DNA from 2 places in the Pseudoalteromonas piratica genome. Region 1 is predicted to be linked to the other one. Evidence: predicted binding sites of a transcription regulator. Region 1 holds the regulator's gene; the other holds the start of a gene.
The links. Region 1 encodes FliA, which starts transcription of late flagellar genes. Its sites were predicted from a motif close to CTAAAGNTNNNNNNNNNNNNGCCGATA; they were not measured.

Region 1 (14,050 bases):
TGTGGAGCCTGCATGGCAAGGCTTGCATCTCTAAGTTTAGTATCAACCGGAACAACACCCGGCCATACTTTATCTCCGTAAAGGGCGCGTAATTTTTTGTAAGCCTCTAATGAAGCCTTTGTACGTTTATCGTACATTGTCGGAATAATTGTGAAATTGTATGACTTATTTTGTGAGCTTTGCATCAGCTCCATTGTTCTCATCATACGATCTAAGCCTTTTAAGGCCAAAAACTCTGTTTGCACAGGGATCAAAACACGATTACACGCAGCAAGGGCATTCACCATTAACACGCCAAGTACTGGTGGACAGTCAAGGATAGCAACGTCATATTCATCACTAATTTTATCAAGTGCATGACGTAAAATAAGCCCCATACCACTTTTTTTACCTAAACTTCGGTCAAGTGTTGCGATTGCCATCGTAGCTGGAAGAATATCTAGGTTTTCAACACCTGAGGGACATAGAGATTGTAAGATTTCTTCTCTTGCCATGGTTTTTCCACGGGTGAAAAGGTCAAATACACTTACTTCTAATTCTTCAGAATCAATACCAAAGTAATAAGTTAATGATGCATGAGGATCGGTATCAATCAATAAAACACGCTTGCCCCGTGAAGCTAATAAGCCTCCAAGGGACACTGTGGTAGTGGTTTTACCTACCCCACCTTTTTGATTTGCTACAGTCCAAATTCTCAATTAATTACCTATTGTTCTTGTTCTCGGGTTGTAATTCTGATCCCACCATTGGGTAGTTGTATTACCTTAAGTGAATCATCTTGTTCACTCGATTGTTTTAGTTTTTCAATTTCTAATGCTGTGGTTTGTGATTCTGTCAGTTCATTAGTGTTTTTAACTGGCAAAGCGTATTTAGAAATGGCAATAACCACCTTACGGTTTTGCTGACGACCACTTTCCGTATCATTATCACTAAATGGCGCATATTCACCATAGCCTTCAATTGCCATCCTAGCAGAAATCACGCCAAGATATTCCAACCATACAAGTACTTCGGTTGCTCGCGCAACGGACAAATGCCAATTGGAACGAAATACCTCATTATTAATTGGCAGGTTATCCGTATAACCACGGATCCTTAAATAATTTCGGTTTGCATTGAGTATCGGTAATAAAGCCCGTAAAACCTCTCTGGCACGCTCAGTCGCAACAGCACTGCCACTTGCAAACAATAAACTTGAACTAAGCTCGATGGTCAGCCAATCCATATCTTTTTCAAGCCTTGCCTGTCCTGTTTCAAGTTCATCAGAAATCGCACTCTTTAGCTCTTCTTCAAGTGAATCTAATGGTTGCCCTAAATATTTTTGTTTTAAATTACTTAACTCTCCACGTCCATCGACAAGTTCAGGGCCCTTTTCTTCTTCGACAATACTAATGCCGTGTAGCGACATATCAACATTCGCTTCATTACTGTTTAATAAGCCTTCACCAGATACACCTGTGCCATCAGCTTGAAATGGTTTATCGGTTGTTTTAAATACATGGGAGATAGTGTCAGATAGAACGGAAAACTTTTCTTCTTCAATGATAGCCATTGCATACATAACAACAAACAAAGCAAACATTAAAGTCATATAATCAGCATATGAAACTAACCAACGATGCGAATTATCATTTTGGTCTGGTTGCTTAAATTGCTTAAAACGCGCCATTCAAATTACCGAAACAGTGAGTTATTGTTCTTTTCAGTTAAGTATGCCGATAATTTCTGATCGATCACATTGGGCGAATCGCCTTGTAAAATACAAAACATGCCTTCAGCCAACATTTGGTGATAGCGGCAATGTTCATCAATTAAATTTGCAAGTTTATTAGCGATAGGAATGTAAATAAGGTTGGCAAACCCAACGCCGTAAATTGTCGCGACGAATGCAGTAGCAATACCCGCACCTAGCATATCCGGTTGTTGGATAAAATTCATCGCTTGGATTAGACCCAAGACCGCACCTAAAATTCCAAGCGTAGGACTGTATCCGCCCATTGCATGAAAAACTTGACTTGATTCATTCAGTGCATGACGTCTTTGAAGTATTTCATTTTCCATTGTGTCAAAAAATTGCTGCTCTTCACTGCCATCCACCAATAAATTTAAGCCTTTGGAGACAAAATAATCTTTTTCATCTATCGCCAAGTTTTCTAATGATAAATAACCATCGTGACGTACTTTTGCAGCCCAATTCTTAACTAGTTCAATGCCTTGCGAAAAGTCGTGTTTTGGTGGTTTTACTACCCAAGGTAACATTTTCAACGCAGTGATAAATTGATACTTGGTTGCTTGCAGCATCACCGCCCCGAGTGTACCACCAAAAACAATTATAAAAGCCGATAAATCAAATAAGTTTGCGAGTACACCACCTTCCAGTGTGTACCCTAATCCAATCGCAACAAACGCTAAAATAACACCAAAAATGGCTAATTTATCCACAACCTATTTCCGTATTGATGTGTTTTGCAACATCCGCTAAAGCAATACTTTTCTCGCTTAAGCCTGCACTTGCAACAGCTTGAGGCATGCCATAAACGACACAAGAAGCCTCATCTTGAGCCCAAATTTTAGAACCTGCTTGTTTTAATAAACGCGCACCATCTCGACCATCAGCTCCCATTCCTGTCAAAACAATTGCAAGAACAGCATCGCCATAACTCTTAGCAGCACTGGCAAACGTAATATCAACACTTGGCTTGTATGTCACTCTTGGACTGTCATCTTCATAAATCTTTAGTTTCTGGCTACCACTTCGTCCTTCAACTAACATTTGCTTGCCACCAGGCGCTAAATACGCAACCCCAGGTTTCAATAAATCCCCATTTTCAGCCTCTTTTACCTTAATTTTACATAAGGTATCCAAACGTTGAGCAAATGCCGGTGTAAAAGCTCCTGGCATATGTTGAATGAGCAGAATTGGGTGGGGGAAATTGGCAGGTAACTGCGTCAATACTTTTTGCAATGCTACAGGCCCGCCTGTCGATGTGCCAATTGCCATCAACTTATATTGTTTACCTGAAGCCTTAGGTCTTTCTGATGTACCCGTATTTCTCGTATCGGTAACTGGCGCACGTTGCGAAAATGAACGGTCGGGTTGGCGAAGTGATGACGTTGTCGTTCTTTCAGAAGCAATTCGGGACGCAGTAGAAGGTGTCGCAGCGACTCTCGAAGGACGAAAGCCACTTACGCGACGACGACCAATTTCACGTACTTTTTGTTGTAATACCTTGGTCGCTTCTTCTTTGTCACGTGCAATATCCTCAAATTTTTTCGGAAGAAAATCTAACGCACCCGCATCAAGCGCATCTAAAGTTGCGCTTGCACCATCATGAGTTAATGAAGAAAACATTAGAATGGGTGTTGGTGTTTGCTGCATAATTTGTTTGACCGCACTAATGCCATCCAACACCGGCATTTCAATATCCATAGTAATCACTGATGGTCTTAATTCAGCAGCTTTTTCCACCGCTTCTTTACCATTGTTAGCAGTGCCAATTACTTCAATATTGGGATCTTGATTCAAGATTTCACTCACTCTGCGGCGAAAGAAACTTGAATCATCTACAACTAATACCCTAATTGTCATTAAATGCTCTCTTACTTTTTATTGCGACCTTGACCGGCATAGTGCTTTAACATACTCGGTACATCTAAAATCAGCGCTATCCCGCCATCTGATGTAATCGTTGCACCGGCCATGCCTGGAGTTCCCTGTAATAGTGCATCTAAAGGTTTAATTACCACTTCTTCTTGACCAATTAATGAATCAACCACAAAGCCCATTTGCTGTGTGCCTAGTTGAACAATAACAACGTGTCCTTGAGAACGTTTTTGTTCCGTTCTAGGGTTACGAAGCAACCATTTTTCGAGATAGAAAAGCGGAATCGCTTTATCACGAACAATAATTGTTAACTGGCCATCTACTAAATTCGTTTTGGTTAAATCAAGGTGGAAAATTTCACTGACACCGGCAAGTGGTAATGCGAATGTTTGCTGGCCAACAACAACCATTAAGGTCGGTAGAATTGCAAGAGTAAGCGGTACCTTAATTTCCAGTACTGTACCCTTACCTTTTTCAGATTCTATATTAACAGTACCGTTTAATTGGGTGATTTTTGTTTTAACAACATCCATCCCCACACCACGTCCTGAAATATCTGAAATTTCTTCTTTTGTTGAGAAACCTGGGGCAAAAATTAAGTTATAAGCTTCTGTGTTCGATAATCTGGCCGCTTGGTCAGCATCGATAACACCTTTGCTAATTGCTATATTTTTTAATTTCTCTGCATCCATACCTGCACCATCATCTTCGATGGTAAGTAGAATATGGTCGCCTTCTTGTGATGCGGAGAGAGTCACTGTACCTGTTCGCGGTTTTCCTGCAGCTTCACGGTCATCTGGCATTTCAATGCCGTGGTCTACTGAATTACGAACTAAGTGAACAAGTGGATCTGCAAGTGCTTCCACTAAGTTTTTATCAAGGTCAGTCTCTTCACCAACTAATTGTAAATTGATTTCTTTTTTCAAGCTTCGAGCTAAGTCACGAACAACGCGAGGAAAACGACCAAATACCTTTTTGATTGGTTGCATGCGCGTTTTCATTACTGCGCCTTGTAAATCTGCAGTAACCACATCCAGGTTAGAAATCGCTTTGCCCATGCTTTCGTTGCTAACATTTGCACCTAAGCTAACTAGGCGATTACGAACTAGTACCAGCTCACCGACCATGTTCATAATTTGGTCAAGACGTTTGGTATCGACTCGTACAGTGGTTTCAGCAGGCGGCGCTGCTGGTTTGGCAGGCGCTTTATTCGCAGCTGGTGCTGGTGCACTTGCTGCAGGCTTAGCTGGCGCAGCAGGTTTACTCGGTGCCGCAGGTTTGGCAGCAGCAGGAGGTTTAACCGGCTCAGACTTCGGTGGCGGTGCTGGGGCTGGTTTTGCCGCCGGTTGTGCGACTGATTCAGTATTAAACGAATTCTCGCTCGCTTTTGGTGCACTCCCCTTACCATGAAGTTCATCCAACAATGCTTCAAATTCGTCTTCAGTAATATCTTCATCATCACCGGAACTAACTGGAGCAGAAGCAGGTGCTGGCGCATTGCTTTCCGAACTTGGTGAAGCAGCCTCAGCTGACGCACCAAACGAACCTGCGCCATGAAGCTCATCCAGCAAACTTTCGAATTCATCATCAGTGATTTCATCAGAATCAGCGCTAGTCGATTCTCCGCTTGGCTGTGCTACTGGACCATTTCCTGAACCATGAAGTTCGTCAAGTAAACTTTCAAACTCTTCTTCGGTAATATCGTCAACACTGCCAGATTCATCTGAAGAAGCAGTTTCATCTGCATCAAATAAAATATCATCAAACGGATCGGCTTCAACAGCTTCAGGTTGCGCTGGTTCAACTTCTGCAGGTTCTTCAGCAACAGTTGCTTGGGCTTCATCTGCACTTTCTGGCTGACTTAAGCGGTGTAACTCTGCAAGTAATTGAGGATCAGCTGGGTCAGGTTGCGCTCTATTTTGAATGTGAGCAAACATCTCATTAATGGTATCAAGTGCTTGTAAGATGACATCCATCAATTCTGGGGTAACTCTGCGTTGGCCTTGGCGAAGGACATCGAAAATATTTTCCGCACCGTGACAGGCATCTACCAATTCCGTCATTGAAAGGAAACCCGCTCCCCCTTTAACGGTATGAAAGCCCCTAAATATCGCATTCAATAAGTCAGCATCTTCTGGGTTATTTTCCAATTCAACTAACTGTTCTGAGAGCAATTCTAAGATTTCACCGGCTTCGACTAAAAAGTCTTGTAAAATATCTTCATCGACATCAAAGCTCATGCATAATTCTCCGATTAGAAGCCCAAACTAGATAATAGATCGTCTACTTCATCTTGACCTGAAACCACATCTTCACGGGTTTCAGCATTTATAATTGGGCCTTCAGCTACTTGGTCTAATTCACCATCAGCAACCATTTGTTGTTCTTGTTCTAGTGTCGTCTCAGGCGATCCTGTATGTTCAACAGGTGTACCAAACACCGTTAACATATGAATCAAACTCTCTTCGACCTCGCGTACTAGCTCGATTACGCGGCGAATAACTTGACCTGTAAGATCTTGATAGCCCTGAGCCATCAATACTTCTGTCATTAAACTATTCAATTCGTCAGAGTTTGTTTTAGCTTCTTCCATAAAACCATTCAACTCATGACAAAGCACTTTAAACTCGCCTACTTTTAGGTCCCGAGACATTAATTTATCCCATTTAGGTTTAATATCATTGAGACCTGTTTGTAGTTTATCGGCAATAGGCAGAGAAGCTTCAACCGCATCCATTGTGGTATTTGCTGCTTGCTCTGTCATTTCCATAACGTAGTTTAAGCGTTCTTTAGCATCCGGTATGGACTCTGTTGTTAACGCAGATAACGTGGTATCTAGCTGAAAGTTTTTTAATGAATCATGAAGTTGGCGTGTTAATTTACCAACCTCGCCAAACAATTCATCTTGCTCAATTGCCGTGACTTGCTGTAACAGCTCTTGCGCTTGTTGTTGTTCACCATTTTCAAGAAACGCAACAAGCTGTTTAGCCTGTTCTAAGGTAATTGGAGGCGCAGCACCTGCTGACATAAACCTCTCCTTCCCAATTAGCCTAAACGCTCAAAAACTTTATCAAGTTTTGTTTTCAGCGTTGCTGCAGTGAATGGCTTAACAATGTATCCGTTAACACCAGCTTGTGCGGCAGCAATAATTTGTTCTTTCTTAGCTTCTGCTGTCACCATTAGCACAGGAATGTGTTTAAGGCTGTCATCTGCGCGAATAGCGCGCAGCAAGTCAATACCTTGCATACCAGGCATGTTCCAATCCGTTACTACAAAGTCAAATTCTTGATTTTGTAACATTGGCAGCGCGGTACTTCCATCATCTGCTTCTTGTACATTTGTGAAACCAAGATCTCTTAACAGGTTTTTAATGATTCTTCTCATTGTTGAAAAGTCATCAACCACAAGAATTTTCATGTTTTTATCCAAAATATCCTCCAGTGAGGTATGCACCTAATTGTTTACTTACTACTTTATTCTATATCCAGTCATGGACTTTTGCTTTAAGGCGCACCATGGCCTGACTATGTATTTGGCTAACCCTAGATTCACTAACTTCAAGGATTAAACCGATTTCTTTCAAATTCATTTCATCATTGTAGTAAAGCGAAAGCACTAATGCTTCTCTTTCTGGCAAAGTTTGAATTGCCGTTACCAATGCTTTATTAAATTTATCTTGTTGAATATCTGCTAATGGGTTTTGCTCATTATTACCAAGGCCTGCATCGATTACATCTTCATCAACGCCGAGATCTTCAATGCCGATAATTTTGCCATTACTTATATCCCTAAGAATATGATGGTACTCATCTATCGTAATATCAAGTTTTTCAGCAACTTCACTATCTTTAGGCTCTCGACCAAGCTCTGCTTCTAAGGAACTAATGGCAGCAGCAACCTCGCGTGCATTTTTATGCACTGAGCGTGGCACCCAGTCCCCCTTGCGGGTTTCATCGATGATTGCACCACGAATACGAATACCTGCATAGGTTTCAAAACTAGCCCCTTTAGAACCATCGAAGTTTTTCGCAGCCTCAATCAATCCTATCATGCCAGCTTGAATCAGGTCCTCAACAATAACACTTGACGGTAATCGTGCAAGTATATGATAGGCAATGCGTTTAACCAACGGCGTATGCTGTTCAACAAGATGTGATAATTGATTTTGGTTAGCATAAGCAGTGGTTCGTTTCATAGGCATTCCTAGTTACTAACCAGTTTCTCGATAAAAAACTCAAGATGTCCTGAAGGCTGATTTGGGATCGGCCAAGTCGCAGCTTTAGAGGCTAACGCCTTAAAAGCAATTGCTGCTGGAGATTTAGGAAAAACATCTACAATAGTTTTTTGTTTACGAATGGCTTTTCGAATATTTTCGTCAAATGGCACGGTTGCCACTAACTCTAATGAGACATCTAGGAAACGATCGGTTACTTTCGACAATTTAGCAAAAAGTTCTTGCCCTTCTTTTAGGCTTCGTACCATGTTGGCAACAATTTTAAATTTGTATACACCGTGCTCTCGACTAAGCACCTTTATCAGAGCATATGCATCAGTAATTGATGTTGGTTCGTCGCATACAACAACAAGCACATCTTGAGAAGCACGAGAAAAGCTCAATACCATATCAGAAATACCTGCTGCAGTATCAACTACCAGCACGTCATAGTGAGAATCAAGTTCACCAAAAGCACGAATAAGTCCAGCGTGCTCTGAAGGCGTTAGTTCAACCATATTCTGAGAGCCTGAAGTCGCAGGCACAATTTTTACACCATACGGACCTTCCACCAGAATATCTTCTAAATCACATTCACCAGATAAAACATGAGACAGGTTACGCTCAACACGTAAACCAAGCATAACATCACAATTTGCCAAACCTAAATCGGCATCGAGTACAAGTACTTTTTGGCCTTGTTGGGCCATGGCGATTGCCATATTAAGAGAAACATTGGTTTTACCAACTCCCCCTTTACCTCCAGTTACCGCAATTACTTTTACAGCCTTGTTATTGTTTTTCATTTTCCGCAGGCCACTAGCTTGATCTAATTCTGGGTTAATCATACATTCCTACTGCTTGATGCGCCATGCTTGATGCACGTCTTGCTTGCGCGTTTGTTCGTTTTGCATACAACTGCTGTGCTTTGCTGACCAATTTTTCCGCATTTGCTACACGAATGTCCTCTGGTACGCGCTGCCCATTGGTAAGATAGCCTATTGGCAGTCGATTTTGAATGGCTACACTGATAATTTCGCCTAAACTTAGACATTCATCAAGTTTTGTGAAGATACAACCACTTAGCTGTACCTGTTTAAACTGCTTAATGGCTTCTTGTTGTACCTCTAATTGTGCTGTTGCACTTAAAACAAGGTAACTACGAATATCTACTCGGCTATTTCGCATTAATGTATTCAGTTGCTCAGTCAAACGCAAGTCTCGTTGGCTCATTCCTGCTGTATCAATTAATACTAGACGTTTATTTCTTAAATGATAAAGAATTTCAGTAAGTTCTTCTGCATTTTTAACTTGCTTAACAGGGCAACCAATAATACGTCCATATGTTGATAATTGTTCATATGCGCCAATACGATAGGTATCTGTAGTAATTAGTGCAATATTGTTGGCACCAAACTTTTGTGCACCAAGCGCAGCAAGCTTGGCAACTGTTGTTGTTTTGCCTACACCTGTAGGGCCAACCAGTGCATATACACCGCCACGGCGCAAAATTTCGTTGTTTGCGGTGTACAATTGCTTACTCAGCATGTTCAAGGTCTCTTGCCACGCTTGACGTGGAGCAACGTCATCAGGAATGAAACAGGCTAACTGGTCTGCTACAGCTTCACTAATTCCCATACCTTTTAAACGATCTAATAACAGAGCTCGGGTTGGATCACGGCGTGCCATATCCTCATTCATTAAACCAGAAAGTTGATGCTCTAATAACTGTCTAATAGATGCCATTTCATCACGCATTGCTTGCATTTCATGTGACGGCTGAGGTTCTGAGTCAAAGCTTGACGCCTGTTTGCTTTGATTAAACGAATTAAAACTGTCGTCTTTTGGTGCTTGATACTTATCTTCATCAAACCAATTTTGCGATTGTTGAGGTGCAGATGGTTTGTCAAATTGCGGTGTCTTTTTCGCTTGGCGTTCTAACAAAGCAGATAAACTATCAGCCACTGCGGCTTGCTTTTCAGGCTTTGCTGTTTGTGGCTTTGGTTTAACAAATTGGCTATTAAACGTTGGTTTTTCTGCTTGAACTTGTGGAGCTGCTGGCGCACTTTGAACCGACTTTTCATAATCAACAGCAGCAACAATTTCAATACCATCAGCCATACGTTTGTTTGACATAATGACAGCATCTGGACCTAATTCATGTTTAACTTCATTTAATGCACTACGCATATCTTTCGCAAAAAAACGTTTAATTTTCATGTCACACCTCACCTTGACTTATTACTGTTGACCAACCGAGCAAACAATTTTTATCTGTTTTTCTTCAGGTACTTCCTGATAAGACATCACACGCAGCCCTGGTAAGCTGTGTTTCACAAATCGTGATAACACACTGCGCAGCATACCCGATGTCAACAGTATTGAAGGTTCACCTGCCATTTCTTGGTTTTGATGAGCATCGCCGAGAGAGTTTTGAAGTCTTTCTGCAAGCCCTGGTTCAATACCAGCACCTTCATCACCTGCACTTTGAAGTGACTGATGCAACATCTGTTCCAACTCAGGCGCCAATGTAATGACAGGAATTTCAGGGGTGTTACCAGCCACATCTTGAACAATCAAACGACGAAGTGAAATACGCACTGCAGCCGTTAATACATCAGGATCTTGGCTACGTGGCCCATATTCAACCAAGGTTTGTACAATTGAACGCATGTCACGAATTGGCACCCCTTCGTTAAGTAAATTTTGTAATACTTTTACGATAGTTGTGAGCGGTAAAATATCTGGCACAAGTCCCTCAATTAAACGTGGGTGTGACTTAGCTAACATATCAAGCAGGTTTTGCACCTCTTCATGACCAAGCAAAAGAGCAGCGTGATTATGAAGTAATTGTGAAATGTGAGTGGCAACAACTGTGGCAGCATCTACTACTGTATAGCCAAGTGATTGTGCTTCATCTTTTTGTTCTGGCGCAATCCAAACAGCATCTAAACCAAATGCAGGGTCTTTAGTCGCAACCCCTTTCACCTCACCAAAAACTTGTCCTGGGTTAATTGCTAATTCATTATTGTGCTTTAACTCACCGTAACCACTCGATACCCCCATCAAGGTAATGCGGTATTCATTTGGATCAAGCTCTAAGTTGTCGCGAATATGCACTGGCGGCACCAAGAAACCAAGTTCTTGTGAAAGCTTTTTACGTACACCTTTAATGCGACTGAGTAGTTCACCGCCTTGCGCTTGGTCAACTAGTGGAATTAGGCGATAACCTACCTCTAGGCCAATAACATCGACTTGCTGTACATCGTCCCAGCCTAATTCTTTTTGTTCAATTTGTGCTTGTTCTTGACTCGGTGACTTACCTTTCGCTTTTTGTTCTGCTTCTTCGTCTGCCTTTTTGGTCTTAATACGTTGGTTCCAATAAGCAACACCACCAATTAACAAGCCGAGACCTAAAAATGCGACTTTTGGCATGCCAGGGACCAATCCCATCACAATCAAGATACCTGCTGCGATATAAAGCGCTTTATCATTTCCAAGTTGGGTATGAAATTGTTCGCCCATATTTTGTGATTCATTTTGACGTGTAACAACAATTGCAGTGCCGATAGAAAGTAATAACGAAGGTAGCTGAGCAACTAGACCATCACCAATTGTCAGTAAAGTATATACTTCCATTGCACGGCTAAAAGGTAAATCGTGTTGGATCATTCCGATAAATAATCCACCGATAATATTGATCACTAAAATGATAATGCCCGCGATAGCATCCCCTTTTACGAATTTACTGGCACCATCCATCGAACCATAGAAGTCAGCCTCACGGGTTACTTCTGTTCGACGTTCACGGGCTTGTTCAGCCGTTATAAAACCAGCGTTCAAGTCTGCATCAATTGCCATTTGTTTACCTGGCATCGCATCGAGCGTAAAACGTGCCGAAACTTCTGAAATACGACCAGCACCTTTGGTAATTACAACAAAGTTTATAATGATCAGAATTAAAAATACAACCAAACCAACGGCATAGTTACCGCCAATTACAACTGAACCAAATGCTTCAATCACTTTACCTGCTGCATCGCCCCCTTCATGCCCCTCAAGTAACACCACACGCGTACTTGCTACATTCAGAGCTAAGCGGAGAATCGTTGCAATTAATAGCACTGTAGGAAAAATGCCAAAATCGAGTGGCTTAAGTGTGTATAAAGTTATCAACAGGACAACTAGTGAAAGCGCAATATTAAATGAGAATAAAATATCGAGTAGAAACGCAGGCATAGGTAGTACAACCATGCCCAGTGCTGCGAGCACAAGAATAGGCGTTCCTATACCTTTTAAGTAGTCCGATTTATTCGCATTCAGTTGGTTTATTGTGGCTTTGAAGTCCATACAGCAGCTATTCAAAATATTGACACTGGTATAGCTAAAGCAAATTATGTTCCAACTAGTTAAGTGCTATAACATACTGACTAATATTTGAATTCTTCAGGTATAGGTAGGTTTGCAGCCAATTTTTCAGGCCGTTTGCCACGTCCTTTATTGAACTGTTTTAATTGATAAACGTATGCTAGCACTTGTGCCACAGCAACAAATAATTGTTCTGGTATTTGCTGCCCAATTTCACCTGTGTGGTAGAGTGAACGAGCAAGTAATGGTGATTCAACTATTGGAACGTCATAGCGATCTGCAATTTTTCTAATTTGCAGGGCGATTTCATCTCCACCAATTGCGATTACTATAGGCGCTCCGGCCTTCTCTGTATCATATTTCAGTGCCACAGCGAAATGAGTCGGGTTAGTGACCACAACATCAGCATCCGGTACATCCTGCATCATTCTACGTTGAGACATCTCACGTTGTGTACGCCGAATACGCGCTTTAATTTGTGGGTCACCTTCACTATTTTTGAACTCATCTTTCACTTCTTGCAAGGTCATTTTTAGCTGTTCGTTGTGATTCCATTTCTGAAAAGGCGCATCAATTGCTGCAATAACAATTAATGTCATAGCCAACGCAAAAAACATCCATGCTAGGATCCAAAGAGCATGTTCAATATTGCCTGGAACGGCTTCCAAGCTGAGTGTTAAAATTTCGGGAAAATAGCCTTTTATTAAATAGACAGCGACCGTTGCAATAAGGCCAAATTTTAATAACGCTTTGACAAGCTCAATTGCAGCTTGTTTACCGAACATCCGCGTAAGACCTTTGATTGGAGACATTTTACTTGCTTTCGGCGCTGCTGCTTCCCAACTAAAATTAAACCCTCCCAAAAAGGTATTACCGATTACGCCAGCAACCAGTAAACATAATACAAACATGGTCATGCCATACCACAGTTCATTAGCTATCTCGCCCCACACAGAGAACATTTTAGTGGTATCGTAAACTTCATTGCGATTGAGCGTTAATAATCTACCCATTACATTGTAAAGGCCAACAGCAATGTCCTTTCCAAACAATAAAAAGCTAACAGCAGCAGCAATCAGCACAAAGGTTGTGCCAGTTTCTTTTGAACGGGCCACCTGCCCTTTTTTAGCCGCGTCAGCTAATTTTTTGGCGGTGGGTTCTTCGGTGCGTTCTTGATCTGAGCCTTCTGCCATATTAACTCTCTATACTTGGCAACCAACAAGGTCACACATTAGCTCAATCATCTTTAACCATTGAAACTCAAACTGTGCAATGAAGTTAGTCATAGTTGCCCAAATAATCACAAGCCCAGCAAGCAGTGTAAACGGAAAACCAATGGTAAAAATGTTTAACTGAGGTGCAGCTCGAGTCATTACCCCAAACGAAAAGTTTATAACCAGCATGGCAGTTAATGGCGCTAATGACAACACCAGCGCCGTTGCAAACATCCAACTGCCCCATAAAGCAATTTTTTGAAAATTAACAACAGGCCACCATGTTCCATCGATTGGTAATGCCGTGAAGCTATGAACTAACATCTGGATCATCATTAAATGACCGTCATATACCCAAAAAAGCAACGTCGCTAAAATCAAATAGAATTGACCAACCGCCGGGACATTTTGGCCATTGGCAGGGTCAACGATGGATGCAAAACCCAAACCCGTTTGCATCGCGAGTATTTGGCCAGCCAATATAAATGTGTTTAACATCATTACAGAAGCTAGCCCCATTGCCGCGCCTATGAGTATTTGCTGCAAGACAACCAGTATCATTTGAAAACTAAACAGTTCATTAAACTGACTAGGTGGCAAAATTGGCATTACCAACAAAGTAACAAGCACAGATAGACCTAGTTTTACACG
Region 2 (16,627 bases), 160 kb from region 1:
TCGCATACTCTACGATTGCTTCGATATCACAATAATGACCATAACCATGCACAGCAATAATTGCCGCAACCTCCTCGCTGTATACAGCATCAATATGCTCTACTTCCATAGAAAGTGAAGTCAGGGAAACATCCGCAATCACCACCTCAAAGCCAGCAAGCTGAATCGCAAACAGTACGATTGGGCAGCAACTTGCCGGAATTACAACCTTGCTATTTTGTTTTATGCCTGAGGCATTCAATGCAGCAATAATCGCCATACTGCCTGAACGTGTCAATATAGCATGTTGGCGCTGAAACATACTCGCTAGACGCTGTTGCGTATCAATTAGAGCCACAAGCGAATATCCTTACGATAACCAGAAAGCTCGAATTCACTCGGTTGAGTAAGTACTTCAAACTTATTTACTAAATGTGAGACAGCGTCTTGTAAATGCGCTAGGTCATAAAATCGCCACTGAGAGTAGCGGTGAATATAAGGAATCTTCTGTTCATACTCTAAATTGCTACCGGATTTAATCGCCATTTCAAAATCTGCATCCAGCACATCACCAATCAAGATTACACCACCAGGCTTGACCACCCGAGCCATTTCCTTGATCACATCAATTGCATAGTCTTGGCTTGGAAAGTAGTGAAAGATGCTATAACTCAACAATTTATCAAATGAATTTGAATCGAATTTGAGTGCTGCAGCTTCACCACAATAAAACGTTCCATTTGGGATTAATTGCTGAGCTTTATCAACCATTGCTTGTGCGTAATCGATACCCGCCACAGATGCACAGTGGTTAGCTAACTTAGATAATAACAACCCGCTGCCACAACCAACATCAAGCAGTGAATCTCCATCTATCAAATTCAGTTTATGTTTAACGTCTAATGCAAGCTGCTGCCAACTTGCATCGCTCTGAGGACGGCCAACCTGTGCTTTAAAATCATCTGATGAAGTTGCTTGCTGTTGCCATTCAGACTGCTTTTTAAGAAATTCACTCATCTCTTACCTCTAGTATTTTTTGTGCTAAATGGCGCGTAGAATCAATGTGAAATGCTGATTTTTGTTTTTCAAATTGATGTTTAAATTCGTCGCTTAAAAATAAACTCAAGCGATTTTCCAGCTCGGTTTGCTCTATTGCAGGAGCAAGGCCTAAATCATAGCATAGCTTAGACTCTGCCAGTATTTCTGTATCAAGTTGTTGCTCTTTAGTTTGTGAGATAGCAGCATTGGGCAATAAACAAAAACCCGCTTCGTATTTTGTTAGGCCACCACCTGAAATAACCATATCAGCTTGACGGTATAACTGAGCCATATCATCAACAAAACTAAGTTGCTTTAATTGGTTATTTTTACAATCAAACTTTAGCTGCTTACCAGCCACTAACACGATTTGTTTCGCGTTTACTAAGTTATCAAGTGCCTTCAGCAAACGTCTGGCAACTGCGTGTCTATCATGTGCGCCAATAAACAATAAAATAGTGTTAACTTTTTGACGTTTTTCAGAATTATTCAAATTCTGTGTTCGCACTGACTCCAAATCTGGGTGAAAAGGAAAGTAACTCAAGTCCAATAAGTGACGGTTCGTCGCATGACATAAAGTAGCCGCCTTATAACGAAAATTTACGATCCGTTTAATAAAATCAAAATTGTACTGATCGAAGTCGTCAATCGCGATGAGCTTTGCTCCAGCATCATGTAATAGTTTTAATTCTTTTTGTCTAAAATTATAATCATCGCAGAGAATCACCGGGTGGGAGGTAAATGAGTAATGCGAGGTAAGCACAAAACCTGACTGCGCAATTCGCGCTTTTGCAAATTCATCAAACTGACCATAAAAAGCTAAACTAGCACCCATGTCTTTTAATGCCAAAGCAATATTGAAACAGCGCGAGAAGTGCCCTAAACCGGTTTCTTTTGTGCCATGGCAATAAACAATAACATCATAATCCACAACAGAATTCCTGAATTTCTTGTTGCGCTAACTTCAGTACGTCACCTTGCAACCAACAACGGCCACTAAAGCGTCCTGACAAAATAAAGTTGTCAAATTGCTGAGTTAACTGCTGATAATGTGCTTCGGTAAGCTTTGCGAAATCATGCGTTGGTACTGGAAACGTATTATGAATCGTCTGTTTTATACTCGCTAATACCTGTGTATCCTCCGCAATAAGTCCCATCGCTTTTAAGTCCTTTAGTCCTTGCGCGAGACTAATCTTATGTGATTCTTCTTTACTGCTTAAAATTTCTGCGGTTAGTTGATAATGCTGATTCTTTCGAATGTTATGATATAAAGTGATTCTAAATATGGGTGAACATGTGTCCCAATTCCATAGATAATGTGCAATATCATTAAGGGGTTTCTTATCAAATGTATAATGTAATAAATTTGCCGTTCTAAAACTAATCGGTGCTGTTTCGATTTCTAACTGTGCCGCTTTTAACGCAAAAATGGGCGGCGCACTCCAGTATACCAATTGGCAATCTAACGATTTCCCATCGTTTAACTCGACACTAGTGATCTTCTTAGCGCTGCTATTTATACGAACCACTTGTTTCGAGGTCAGAATTTCAACGCCCGCTTTTTGTGCTTTGGCAGTCAGCTTGTCAATCCACACTACCGCACCACGTTTGCCTTTCGGGTAATAATACTCAGGTAATTCAGCCCCCTGCTCTTTTAATAGCGCGTCATACTCTGCAGCACTGTGAAAACCGAGTTTGTTATTAAAATTTGGGTGCATTTTTAACAACTGAGTTGTCATTTTATCAAGTGCTTTTATTCGGCCTGCACCAAAATAATTGACGCCAGTTCGCACTGCGAGATCTGCACAATTAACTTCACAGCCATACAATTTTTTTATTATGGGCTCAGCGAGATGATGATAAAAGGTTGGACCGAGTGTAGAGTTTAAATAGGCTTCAATGCTCGTGGAATCTGGTGCACCAACCAACTGCATAAACTCGCCAATACCTTGCTGATACAGAGGTGTAGGTAATTTTCGGGCATCAATGGTTTGTGTAGTATTATCCCAACTACCGGCGAAGTAATTTCCCGTTACTAAGGGTGATAATGCGTGCCAATTTTCGTTAAGATCATTTTCATCAAATAAAATATCATCGATTTCTTTGATACCTGTTTTCTCAGGGATGTGTGTGCCTTGGTCGTAGCAGTTACCTTGCTCGTCTGATACACTCGATAGCAAACCTCCAAGCTGATCACTTTGCTCAACTAAGTAGACATACTCAAAATTTTTTTTAAGCAAAATCGCGGCGGTTAAGCCACTGATCCCACCGCCTACAACAACACATGCTTTCATTTTACTTCTCCGTCAACCCGGTTACTGATTCAAAAGTAACACGGTCACCGTGAAAGACATCTCGGGCTACTTTTTTGCCTAAGATATCGTCATAATATTGCGTGTGTAATCCAAACCCTGGTCTGACTGACTGAATATCATTTTCCGTTATTGTCGTACCTGAGACTAGATCTCGGCAAAAATACAGTGAACGTCTGGCAAGAAGGTTTTTCTGCGCTGACTGAGTAATTGCATAAGTTACTTTGCCGAGAGCTTGTTCAGCGTCTCTCACTGCTGAAACCATTTGGGCAAATTCTTTTTCATCTAAGGAAAAAAACGCATCTACAGATTCATCTGATTTATCCAATATAAAGTGTTTTTCAATGATCTTGCCACCTAACGCTATGCTCGTAATTGGCGAGACCAACCCTAACGTATGATCTGATAAACCTGACACACAGTTAAATCGAGTCGCAATATCTGCGATAGTATTCAAATTACATTCGGAAAATGGCGTAGGGTATGCTGTTGTGCATTTCAATATCGCCAATTGTTCACAACCATGTTGTCGAAGTGTTCTCACTGCTAGTTCAATATCGCTTAATTCAGCAATGCCAGTCGATAGAATAATCGGTTTACCGGTACTTGCGACCTTCTTCAGAAGTGGTATATCGGTAATTTCTGGCGAAGCAATTTTATAAGCCGGTGCATTAAGTGATTCCAATAGATCTACTGCGCTGGCATCAAAGGGAGAAGAAAAAATATCTATACCGATTCTGTTAGCTTCTGAAAATAAGGTTTCATGCCATTGCCAAGGTGTAAAAGCTTTTTCATAAAGCGAGTACAAAGAAACATGTTCCTGCCAAGGATTATCTGAAGGCAAACAAAAATCAGGCTTAGTTGAATTGAGCGTTATAGTATCAGCACGATAAGTCTGCAATTTAACAGCGTCAGCACCTGCCGCCTTTGCCGCATGCAATATTTCTATCGCCTTGTCTAAGTGACCGCCATGATTTGCGGACATTTCAGCAATGATATAGCAAGGTTCGTCAACGCCTATATTTCTGCCATTGATGATGAATTTACTCATTTAAATTTCCGGTAAGTTCTTGCGCTAGTGATATGGCTAAGCCTTCATTTCGTACTACATGCTGGTTAATCACTTTAATCTCTGGATGTTGATCGAAGTACGTTTTAACCGCGGCATAATCCATATTGTTGATATTGCTATTTCTTTGATACACAGCTTCGACAACCTGCCAATCTTCTTGCGTGTCTAAGGTAAAGCGGTAATGACTATCATCTTGCGTATTTGGCAACTCAACACAATGAAATCGATTTTCCTTATTTTCGTAAAAATGCAAGGTTACATGTTCTTGCTCAGACGGGCGCAACTTAGCAAGATCGAGCTTTGCTAATAAGCTGGCCTTAACAACTTCACAGTCTACCCCTTCTGCAAATTGTTCGCTTAAATAAGCATAATCTGCCCCGTGCAAGTTAAAGTAATGAATTAATTGATCACAGATTTCAAAATCAAGTAACGGGCTGTCACCAGTTATTCGTAAAACAGTGTCACATTGATAGTGTTGTAATGCTGCTTGAAAGCGCGCCAGTACATTGTTTTCATCACCTTGAAAAACCGAGATACCCTCGGCAGTAAGGTAATCAACTAGCACTTTATTTTCTGGGTTCGTTGATGTAAGTACCACAATTTTATCGATGTACTTGCAAGATTCTAAGCGACTAACAATATGCCTGATCACCGGCTGCCCATTAAGTGGCTTCATCACTTTGCCAGGTAACCTTGAAGATCCCATTCGGGCCTGAATAAATGCCGTCGTCCCCATGCTAGTTAAGCCTCTGAAAACCACTATGACATACTTGATTTTCAAGCAATGTTTCAAGTGCGACACCGTTATCCATCGCTTGCTTAATAAATATAAACACCTCTTCTACTGCCACTAAATATTTATCTACCAATTCTGGTGTATGGGCAATGGATAAATAGATGACATTACTTGCTAAGAAACCTCGTTTAAGCATTTCTTGGGTGAAGAGGGTTTTGGTTGCCAGCGGGTTCTCTCCTGGGAAGATAAATATTGGCACACTGTCTATACCAATAATACTTAGTTCAAACCCAGTGTCATTAATGATGGCCTCAAGCCCTGTTTTTAGATATTGCCCTGTTTGATTAAGTTGCAGAGGAACTTTTTCTTTTTCAAATACTTCCAGCGTTTTGAGTGCAGCAACAAAACCAACACGTTCAGTCCAATATGAACTACTAATAAAAGACAATTGAGCCGCATCCATTACATCATGCTTACCAATAACCGCACCAATTGGATGACCATTACCCAAGGCTTTACCAAGTACACAAATATCTGGCTCGATATCCCATAATAGATGCGATGCGCCGGTGTTTAAACGAAAGCCAGAAGAGATTTCATCAAAAACTAAAACAATATTATGTTGATCACACAGTGCTCTAACTTCGCGAATAAATGCAAGGTCAGGTTGCCCATGACGGAACACTTCCATCATAACGACTCCTAAACGCTCACCATGTTTTTCAATAATTTGCTTAAACCCTTGAATATCACCCTCTTTAAAGGGAATAGCAGAGCCTCCAAGTTGCTGTGGCACACCTGCCGGCTGCAGACCTGGTAGCAGTTGTTCATCAAGGTTTTCATTATTGATTATATTGGTTGCTAAGTACCAATCATGCCAACCATGGTAGCCACAAAAAGCGACCATATCACGTTTAGCATAAGCCCTTGCGATACGAATCGCTAACGCACAAGATTCGCCACCGGTGCGAGTAAAGCGTGCTGCGCCTGCCCAAGTATGTATCGCTAGTAACTTTTCAGCTAATGCCACTTCTTCTGGACAGTTTAGACTTGCCATACTGCCATTATGAATCGCGTCAACCACTGCTTGCGTAACCGCTGAATGAGCATAGCCTAAAGAACTCGTTCCGATACCCATAATAGAGAAATCATAATAGTGGTTATTGTCTAAATCCCAAATTTCACACCCTTTTGCTTTGCTATAATATGCAGGCCAGGCCTCTGGCAAAAACATTTCTGCACGCTTTGACAACAACTGATTGCCACCTGGAATGATTTGTTTTGCACGCTGCCAAAGCTTAGCGCCTGAATTTTCTTTAAGAGACAAAGTAAAAGCTCCACAATACGTTGTTTTTCAAGAGAACATCTGCAATATTTACACCAGCTTGATATCATTTAAGTGTAATAATAATGACAGCAATTAAAAAGCGCTTATTTATATTCGTATGCGATATTGGTGCTGCGCAAATTATCAGAACTGTGTTTAATAAGTTATCGGCGAAATTTGCGATAAGTTTATGTGTCAGCCAAAGTGCTACAAACTATTTTCAAAATTTTGCGAATATTCCTCACAAAGTGACAAAAACAAGTGATGAGGCACTAGCACAACTCAATACATTTCAACCCGAACTTGTTTTGCTCGGCACTAGCAATCAAAATCAAATTGAGCCTAATATTATAAAAGCCGCTAGGCGACTCGATATTAAAACTGTTTCCTTTGTTGATCAGTGGCAAAATTATCAAACTCGTTTTAAACAATTTAATAAGTTTGTTCTACCAGACAAGGTAATTTTGCCTGACAACAAAGCCTTAATAGAATTTAAAAACGAAATACCTGAGTATGCTGAAATAGCCTGTGGTGGGCAACCCTATTTAAGATCACTGACATTACGGCCACCAATGAGAAAGGTCAAAACGCCATCCGGTAATACACTCTTTATTAGCGAGCCAATAAGTAACACGTTAAGCCGTCAACAAATTCAGCAAATTTACGGTTATAACGAGAAAACAACATTCTTTGCAACTTTGAAAGTTTTAAGGCAATTACGTGCTAAGCACAACCTAAGTGTCAAATTTCACCCGAAAGAAAATAAACTAAAACGTAAAATACCGGCCTATAATTGCCGCAATAAAGCGTTTAGCCATCAACAGCTCATGCAGTATGATTTAGTGATAGGAATGGCGTCCACTTTGCTTATAGAAGCCTATTTACTCGGGTTAAACGTCTGCATTTTTCAACCACAAGTTAACTCACAGCCCGATCATTGTATGCTAAGTCGTTATGGGTATTTAAGGCGATGCATATCGAGTAGAGACTTACTGTTAGCAATAGGCCACAGAACTAAAAAACACAGACGATTGGATTTCTTAACAATTCACGATGATACGTTTATCTCGTTAATAAGCTAATTAACGCTGTTGAGTTCAAGGCTCATATATAGCCCATCAGGCGTTACTTTATATTTTACAAAGCCAAGCTTATTATACGCTTGCACCGCTGCACTATTCTCCTGCTCAACTCCTAGTAATATACGGTTGATGCCATAATGCTCGCGTAAGTAAATTGACGACGCCATAATCACTTCACCGGCAACCCCTTTGCCTCGCCAATCCTTCTCCCCAATTAAAATCCCCATAGTAGCTTGAGCTTTCGAGATATCAATCGGCTCATACTTAATATTTCCGATGTGAATACCTTGATAGAAAACCCCTAAAAACAGACAATTTTTATCTGTTTTTTTTTCGAGAATATATTCCTTTAATTGTGAAATTGTTTCTGCCTTTTTAGCAATAAACTGTTGAGTTGTTGTATCTTGAAACCAACTTAAATATCGCTCACTGGCATCAGAATCAGAAAGCTCTCTTAGATGAAATCTTTCAGTATCAATTTTCAATATTTTCAACCGAGGGTTTGCTGTAATCAAAACTATAATCACTCAACTGATTCCAGCGTTCGCGATAATAAGTAGGTGCTTGCTTCAAAAAATCAATCCAAAGTACAAGTGCGTCTGAATAGTAAGGCAATGCTTCTTCTGAGGTTCCGAAATTATAAAGTGCGCTTAGAAGTATTGAACTTGTGTACAAACATTCACCTTCTAAAATCAAGTATAAATGGGCGTATCGTGCTTCCTGTTTGAAAGAATACAAGAAACGAAGGCTAGCCAGTAAATTTTCCAACGCTTGCTCACGAGAGTTCATTGGTTGCTCTAAAATTTCAACCATACTGCTGCAGATACTCTCAAAAATATCAAAATCTAAATACTCTTTTGCATCTATACTTTTATCAAACGGCTTATAACATTCTTGTTTAATAAACTGAATTACATGTTGTTTTGTTGTTGGCTGTTGGTCGAGTAGTATATCCGAAGAGTGAAGAGGTAATGCTCCCTCAATTTTAGTACCATCACTACAATTATAACAATTTAAATGCGTTCCTTTGAATGACTCAAGCAGGCGCTCCATTTGCTCTTTGCCTGTATACATAAAGTGGTCTGTGATTACTTTTTTACCAAAGTTTCCTTCAACAACCATTTCATTACCCATCTTAAGAGGGTTATGAATAGTGGAACCTTTGTCATTGTAGTAATAACTAGCTTTAGAATGATGGTGATTTGGGTCTACATACCCATTATCAACACCAAATAAATAAATTTCTTTGAACTTTTTACTCGCGAAGAAACTTAGAGCTGTATTCCCCACCAACGGATTGCAATACCCCACAGTGGTCGTAATTTTCTGCGTTTTTATATACTCAGCAATGTGGTAAATGCTTGTTCCAGGTTCATTCCCTTTAAAACCAACTCCACACCATCCAAACAACTCAGGTACTTCAGGATACATAACATTAACTGTGATCAAACCTATTTTTTTGCGCTGCTCAGGTGTTATAAATGCTGTAAGAAAGTCCGCAGTTGCTTTTGTTCTCTCTAATGCAACATGGAAATCCGGTATGATACCTTGTTTGAGTAAAGCTGTAGTGGCAGAGTTACAAGATACCAAAACCACTTCATCCTTCATTGCTCGAATTACTTCGATATCCTTATCCAGTGATGGCCCATTTGCTACAATAAAGATAGGGAACTTTTCAATTTCAGTAGGCAGTTTGTCATGCTGAACCAACAAGTTAATATCTTTCTGTGTGTTTTCCAAAGTATGAGCAATGCTCATTAACGCATCATCAAAAAACCCCCAGCCCATAAAAAACTGATGAAAATTAATTTTAATTTTTTCAATTAACTCATTTACTTCTTGAGAGGGGTAATGTTGATAAAAGAATGAATTAGAAATGCTAAAAGCTCCCAAATATTGAGCTCTTCGGTATAACTCTTCATATAACTCTTCTTCCGGCACACCAATACCGATATAAAGCGCACTTCCTTGGTCGTCAATTCTCTTTAAATAATTAGCCCAGTCGAAACAAAATAAACTACCAAAGAAATAATCCTCATTGGGCTCAAATATATTAATATATGACGCTTTTACTTGTTCATTTAAATAGCTCAAGTGATACCCAAGGCCTACCCCAAAAATAATCACACTTGGAATTACATCATCAAGTTTGTTATTTGGAGGTAGCTCACTTTTAGCTTTGTTGTAAACAACACCAATACTTTTCAGAAGGTCTACATGAACAAAGTTAGTTTCGTTAGATAAATGTTCAATGACAGACTGATCTACTCTGCAAACCTCAGGAAGTGCAATCGCATCATCAACCTGCTTTTGACTTTGCAAAATTGGATCTTCGGAATAAAAAGGGACATTTAATTTAGTGTCAGTAATATTACCAGAGCCGTTATTGTTGACGAATAAATTGAATTTGTCAGTTGGCTGATAACTTACAAATCTTTCATATATATCAGGGAAATAATGTTTGAATGCCAATAAATTTGCTTCAAACTGCTTATTTGCTTGTTCTACGAACTTAGATTCACGTTCAATTTGAGATTTTGCATTATCAATAGAGGAAGCTAGTTGATTTATTTCCTGATCAATTGAAGACATATTCGCCTGCTACTTATGTTGAATGTACTTATTTATTTTAGTGTTATTTCGCTTGAACTGAGCTATTTCTTTGCTTAAAGATTTTTTATTTTCAGATATTTTAGTAACCAATTGCTCAAATAATCCAAATTGAGAAAGTAACGCTTTTTGTTCAATATCAGTCAAGTCTTGCCGATTAATTTCAAATTCAAACTTTTTCTTGAATTCACTAAGCCTATCGATTGCTGTCTCATAGCTACTTTTTTCTATATCTGAAGTAAGCTGACTTAATATTTTTTCAACGTTATCCGACACTTGCGTTAGCTTCCCCATTCAGGGTTTGCTCTCTAACATCCACTGGAATAGCATCCCACCCAAGCTTTATTTCTTTAATTAAATTAGAAACTTCTTCTACTATTTCTGGATCATTTTTAATACTTGCATCAATTAATCGGTCAAGCATGTAACTGTAAAGAGCATATAAGTTTTCTGTAACATCACCACCCACTTCAAAGTCAATACAACCTCTAAGTGCCTCAATAATTGCGCTTGCTTTAGAAAGGTGCTCTGCTTTAGCTTCTAAGTTCTGTCTTTCTATCGATACTTTAGCCATGACTAATTTTTCAATTACACCAGCCATTAACATTTGTATCAATTCATAACGGTCAGCACCAGCAACTTGGGTTTTTAGTGCTTCTTTTTGGTAGTTTTTTACTTTGGCATTATACATTATCTTTTACCCTACTTTTTAGCTGAAGTGAAACCAGGCAAACTTGCAAGTTGCGCACTCAAATAAGACTGCGTTGATTGCATTTCCGCGAGTAGTACATCCAATGAAGAATATTGCTTTCTGAGTCGAATCTCGAGTTGCTCCATTCTATATTCATGATTTAATATATCTTCTTCCATATCATCTAGTTGCTGATTTAAAGAAGAAGAACGTTCCTTGATGATCCCTTTTGAATCAATATAATTATCAATCAAGCCTTGAAACTGTTTTGCTATGCCATTATCACCGGCAAATGCTTCACCAACCTTGTCATAATAATTATCTAATGAATCATTAACACTTCTGACGAGTGTGGATTTCTCAAGGTAACCATCTTTGTCGATACCTAAACCAATATCAAATATCGTGCCAAAAGGCTCAAGGCCAGTTAAATTTGTACCAAGAATGCTTGTCAACTGATTGTCTAATGAGCGCATTGAAGCATCACCATTTAACGGATTCCCAATGCGTGTTTGAAATCCGATATTGCCAATCAAGTTATTGTAGTTTGCTATAAATTCATCTATGAGAGTGTTAACTGAAGCTTTATCGTAATCAACATTAATACGAGCTGTTTCGTTATTTTCACTTACTTTTTTTGCTGTGATAGTCATGTCTTGGACAGCATCAGTAAATGTATTAGAATCATTGGTTACTGTTATGCCATCAACTTTGATGATTGCATCGGTCGCTTGGTCCGAAGCGGCAATTGCTAGCCCACCGGCACCACCACCATTTGCCACAGTGGAAACGGCATCTAACTCGGCTGTATTATTACTTACGACCAAGTCATTTCCTGTACCCGTTTTGTTTGAGGTTAAAACCAGTTTTGATTCAGAACCGGTGTTGATAATGTTAGCAATAACGCCAAAGTTGGAATTTTCATCATTAATAGCATTACGAACATCTTCAAGCGTTGCCCCAGCGTCTAAGACAACATCAAAACTTGAGCTGCCAGCAGAAAAGGTTAATGTTCCACCTGTCGCAGTGACAACATCGGTACTTGCAGTAAACCCAGTATTAGAAACTGCACGACTACCTTGAGCCAATTGCACGACCTCAATATTAAAATTTCCAGCGGTTGAATTTTTGGTTGTAGTTACACCAATGATATCCCCGGATGAAGGTTGAGTAATAGAGGCGGTACGTTTATTAAAGTTATCAATATCACTTAACTTTTTGACAGTGGATTCAAGTTGGGAAATTGCCGAACTGATAGTATCAATAGAGCTTAACTCTTTTTGAAGTGACTCTTCTTTTGTGGCGAAAGCTTGAAGTTTAGGAATATTCTCAGCATCGAGAGAAGCTTTAATTATGCTTTCCAAATCTAAACCAGAGCCGACTCCTGCTGATGTAATACTTGCCATGATTCAACCTCTTTAAAATTCACTTCAGTTCACTCTATACAGAATCGTTAAATAAGATCCCTGTTTGAGTATTTAATTTATCGGCCAAATTTTCAAAAGCTTTAGCAACCTCCCGTATTTCCTGTGGAGGAATTTCGCGTATCACTTCATCATTTGACTTATCAATCACTTTCACCACAGGTGGCTCACCAAGTTCATCAAACTCAAAAACTAAGTTTGTCGAACTAACAGGTATAAAGTCATTAATTTTCTTTAAGTTTTCTTTAATTTCTTCAAAGAAATTTTGTTCTTGCTCACCGACTGAGCTAGTTTCAGGTCGCACAATTACTTGTGCAGGACTTTTCTCATCATTAGCACGATCCGTACCAATAACTGGTGTCGCTTCTTGTTTTATAGGTGCGTTATTAGTGTCGAATACACTCGTCAGTGGTTCTTGAATAGTATTCATAACAATATCCTCTTTTCACAAGTATAGCTTAAGCTGATTGCAAAGCGTTTAAATGCCTGTGTAATCAGCTTAAGCGAGTCGTTTAGCCAAGTAAAGAAAGGGCCACTTGTGGTCTTTGATTCGCCTGGCTTAAGATTGACGTACTTGCCTGCTGTAAGATCTGATTACGAGTTAACGCAGCAGTTTCCGCAGCGAAATCTGTGTCACGAATACGTGAGCGAGCAGCGCTCAAGTTTTCAGAAACATTCGCTTGATTTCGAATTGACGATTGGAAACGGTTTTGAACAGCACCTAATTCTGCACGTTTTTTATCAACAACGGCTATCAAAGAGTCCATACCAGCAAGCGTTACTTGAGCGTTTACTTGGCTTGAAACACTAATTGCAGTTGCGATAAAAGACGCTGCAAAAGTATCTGTTGTCAGCGCAGCACCACCAATATCTGATGCACCTTCTGCTAGAGTTGATAAACGCTGACCAGTTACCGCACTTGCAACACCAGCGATACCTGATAATGTAAAGCCACCATTTGCACTAATACTGTTTATTGCAGCAGTACCACCAACATTCTGCATAGAGAATCCAATGGTCTGTACAGCATCAGCACCAACTTGGAAGTTTGCATCATAACTACCGTCTAGAAGATTTTGGCCACCAAATGTCGTATCTTCAGCAACACGATTCACTTCAGACGAAAGCTGGCGAATCTCTTCTTGCAGTGCTAAACGGTCTTCATCAGTGTTTGAACCATTTGATGCTTGTTGTGCCAATGTACGCATACGTTGAAACATACCCGTAATTTCATCCATCGCACCTTCAGCTGTTTGCGCTAATGAAATACCGTCATTGGCATTTCGAATACCTTGGTTTAAGCCATTAATCTGGCCAGTAAGCCGGTTTGAAATCTGCATACCAGCAGCATCATCTTTTGCACCATTAATGCGTAAACCTGATGACAATCGCTGGAACGAAGTATCAAGGTTTGTACCTGACTGACTTAATTGTCTTTGAGCGTTTAAAGAGCTCACATTTGTATTTACATATAAAGCCATAATTGCCTCCGCTTTATTAACTAAAGTGCAATTTAAATAAGTACCCCTACTTATTTAAAATGCCCAAATTAGAATCCTAAATTAGGTGTTCTAGTCGGCTTATCGACATCTTTAGAATTTGCTTTAGCAATTTTTTTAATTTTTTTTACTGGCATAAAAAAAGCCCCTGAAAAGGAGCTTCTTAATAAGAAATAATATTAGCCTTGAAGCAAACTTAATGCAGCTTGAGGCCTTTGGTTTGCCTGGCCAAGAATTGTTTGGCTAGCCTGTTGTAATATCTGTGCTCGCGTTAATTGCGCAGTTTCCATTGCAAAGTCAGCATCTTTAATTCGTGATTTTGCTGCACTTAAATTTTCTGCAATATTCGCTTGGTTACGAATGGTCGATTGGAAACGGTTTTGCACCGCACCTAGTTCTGAGCGCTTTTTGTCGACCACGGCAATTAATGAGTCAACACCAGCCATCACAATTTGAGCATTTGTTTGCGTTGATACACTAATTGCAGTAGCAATAAACGCAGCAGCAAAAGTATCTGTAGTCAGAGCTGCACCAGCTATATCCGATGCGCCTTCTGCAAGAGTTGATAAACGCTGCCCTGTAACTGCACTCGCAATACCTGCTATTCCCGACAGGGTAAAGCCGCCATTAGCACTTAAACTGTTAATCGCTGCTGTACCACCTACGTTTTGCATACTAAAACCAACTGTTTGAACAGCATCTGCACCTATTTGGAAACTAGCTGCATAACTGCCATCAAGAAGATTTCGTCCACCAAATGTCGTATCTGTTGCCACCCGGTTGATTTCTTCAGAAAGTTGACGTATTTCTTCTTGAAGTGCCAATCGGTCTTCGTCGGTATTTGAACCATTTGCTGACTGCTGAGAAAGTACGCGCATACGCTGCAACATGGTTGTCATTTCATCCATCGCACCTTCGGCAGTTTGCGCAAGTGAAATACCGTCGTTCGCGTTTCGATTACCCTGATTCAAGCCCAGAATTTGCGATTGAAGACGGTCAGAAATCTGAAGACCAGCCGCATCATCAGCTGCACTATTAATTCTTAAACCAGAAGACAAACGTTTAAAGGCCGTATCTAAATCACCGCCTGATTTATCTAGTTGGCGCTGGGCATTTAGCGAGCTTACATTTGTATTTACATATAAAGCCATAATCTTACTCTCTCTATCTCTTTTTTTATGGTTAGATATGAGTAACCCGGTAAACGCAGTACAATCGCACCACTTGCAACAATGCCATTAGGGTCTAGGAAAATATTTGCCTACTTTCATACAAAAGCGGCAATTAACCACCTAACTTTTCCTACATATCTTGTTCAAGTTAATAACAATCAATATCCATGCCAAAACAAGAAATAAAAAAGGAGCCTTATAAATAAGGCTCCTTTTTAATGAAAAGAGATCGAAAGTAAGTGGCAAACATAGCGGTGTCAAAAAACTTGTTTTATACTTGGTACTATATTTGCTTAATCATTTCAGTACGAGAGACCGACTGGTTTCTTATACTTACTTGTTTGGATATTTTCTGCAGTTGCCTCCGCTTTAAATATCCCTTTTAATGCCCTTATCTATTACCCCATCTGATAAGGGCATTTCTCTTAATTATCCTAATAGACTTAATGCAGCCTGTGGACGCTGGTTAGCCTGACTTAAAATAGTTTGGCTCGCCTGTTGAAGAATCTGATTACGTGTTAACGCCGCTGTTTCTGCAGCGAAGTCTGCATCTTTAATTCGTGATTTAGCTGCACTCAAGTTTTCAGCAATATTAGATTGGTTTCGAATTGTCGATTGGAAACGGTTTTGCACTGCACCCAATTCAGCACGCTTTTTATCAACAACAGCAATCAATGAGTCAACACCAGCAAGCGTTACTTGCGCATTAACTTGGCTAGAAACACTTATTGCAGTGGCAATAAAAGATGCTGCAAATGTATCTGTTGTCAGTGCTGCCCCGCCAATATCAGAAGCACCTTCAGCTAGTGTAGATAAACGTTGACCAGTTACGGCACTTGCAACACCAGCGATGCCTGACAATGTAAAACCGCCGTTAGCACTCAAACTGTTAATTGCTGCTGTACCGCCAACATTTTGCATTGAAAAGCCAATGGTTTGAACGGCATCAGCACCAACTTGAAAACTTGCTTCGTAGGTACCATCTAACAAATTTTGACCACCAAAGGTAGTATCAGTAGCTACACGGTTTACTTCAGAAGAAAGTTGACGAATTTCTTCTTGAATAGCTAAGCGGTCTTCATCAGTATTTGAACCATTTGATGCTTGTTGTGCCAGTGTACGAATACGCTGGAACATACCTGTAATTTCATCCATTGCACCTTCAGCTGTTTGTGCAAGTGAAATACCATCATTAGCATTACGGTTACCTTGGTTCAGGCCGTTGATTTGCGATTGAAGACGATCAGAAATTTGTAGACCTGCTGCATCGTCAGCTGCGCTGTTGATACGAAGACCTGAAGATAAACGCTGGAAAGATTGATCTAGAGCGTTACCTGAATTCATTAACTGACGTTGAGCATTTAATGAACTTACGTTTGTATTTACATAAAGTGCCATGGTTCTTTCTCCCGAAGTAAATATTACTTACTTTCAATTTCTCTTTTAAAGAGAGTTACGATGTATTCAGTATCTCTCTAAGTTAATTCTGTTATCGGGAGGAAAAAAAATTCCTTTAGATTATTTTTTATATTTTTTATTAATTTTCAATAGCTTAATTTAAATTAAATTTCTGGCTAACTAATGTATCGGCCAAAAAATAATATACTTTATGTGTTTTATCTAAATTTTAGGGACAAATTGATAAATAGGCATAAAAAAAGCGGGAAGTCCCCGCTTTAAATCAT

Region 2: a site for FliA is predicted at 13,853-13,879, ahead of OM33_RS07110 (flagellin N-terminal helical domain-containing protein). Genes of this name have one in related genera too.

Annotation. Positions count from the first base shown of each region.
Region 1 is NZ_CP009888.1:1,718,791-1,732,840, reverse strand. It holds gene OM33_RS07935 (ParA family protein) at 1-698, opposite strand, end outside; gene OM33_RS07930 (flagellar motor protein MotB) at 707-1,669, opposite strand; gene OM33_RS07925 (flagellar motor protein) at 1,675-2,442, opposite strand; gene OM33_RS07920 (protein-glutamate methylesterase/protein-glutamine glutaminase) at 2,435-3,589, opposite strand; gene OM33_RS07915 (chemotaxis protein CheA) at 3,601-5,844, opposite strand; gene OM33_RS07910 (protein phosphatase CheZ) at 5,859-6,632, opposite strand; gene cheY (chemotaxis response regulator CheY) at 6,650-7,033, opposite strand; gene OM33_RS07900 (RNA polymerase sigma factor FliA) at 7,083-7,799, opposite strand; gene OM33_RS07895 (MinD/ParA family ATP-binding protein) at 7,808-8,665, opposite strand; gene flhF (flagellar biosynthesis protein FlhF) at 8,658-10,037, opposite strand; gene flhA (flagellar biosynthesis protein FlhA) at 10,059-12,167, opposite strand; gene flhB (flagellar biosynthesis protein FlhB) at 12,248-13,378, opposite strand; gene fliR (flagellar biosynthetic protein FliR) at 13,388-14,050, opposite strand, start outside.
Region 2 is NZ_CP009888.1:1,561,802-1,578,428, reverse strand. It holds gene OM33_RS07180 (DegT/DnrJ/EryC1/StrS family aminotransferase) at 1-337, opposite strand, end outside; gene OM33_RS07175 (class I SAM-dependent methyltransferase) at 328-996, opposite strand; gene OM33_RS07170 (glycosyltransferase) at 989-1,948, opposite strand; gene OM33_RS07165 (NAD(P)-binding protein) at 1,938-3,311, opposite strand; gene pseI (pseudaminic acid synthase) at 3,313-4,380, opposite strand; gene OM33_RS07155 (cytidylyltransferase domain-containing protein) at 4,373-5,137, opposite strand; gene OM33_RS07150 (aminotransferase class III-fold pyridoxal phosphate-dependent enzyme) at 5,139-6,464, opposite strand; gene OM33_RS07145 (hypothetical protein) at 6,548-7,546, shown strand; gene OM33_RS07140 (GNAT family N-acetyltransferase) at 7,543-8,031, opposite strand; gene OM33_RS07135 (motility associated factor glycosyltransferase family protein) at 8,021-10,138, opposite strand; gene OM33_RS22500 (hypothetical protein) at 10,148-10,432, opposite strand; gene fliS (flagellar export chaperone FliS) at 10,422-10,847, opposite strand; gene fliD (flagellar filament capping protein FliD) at 10,859-12,253, opposite strand; gene OM33_RS07115 (flagellar protein FlaG) at 12,288-12,701, opposite strand; gene OM33_RS07110 (flagellin N-terminal helical domain-containing protein) at 12,784-13,752, opposite strand; gene OM33_RS07105 (flagellin N-terminal helical domain-containing protein) at 13,950-14,921, opposite strand; gene OM33_RS07100 (flagellin N-terminal helical domain-containing protein) at 15,372-16,340, opposite strand.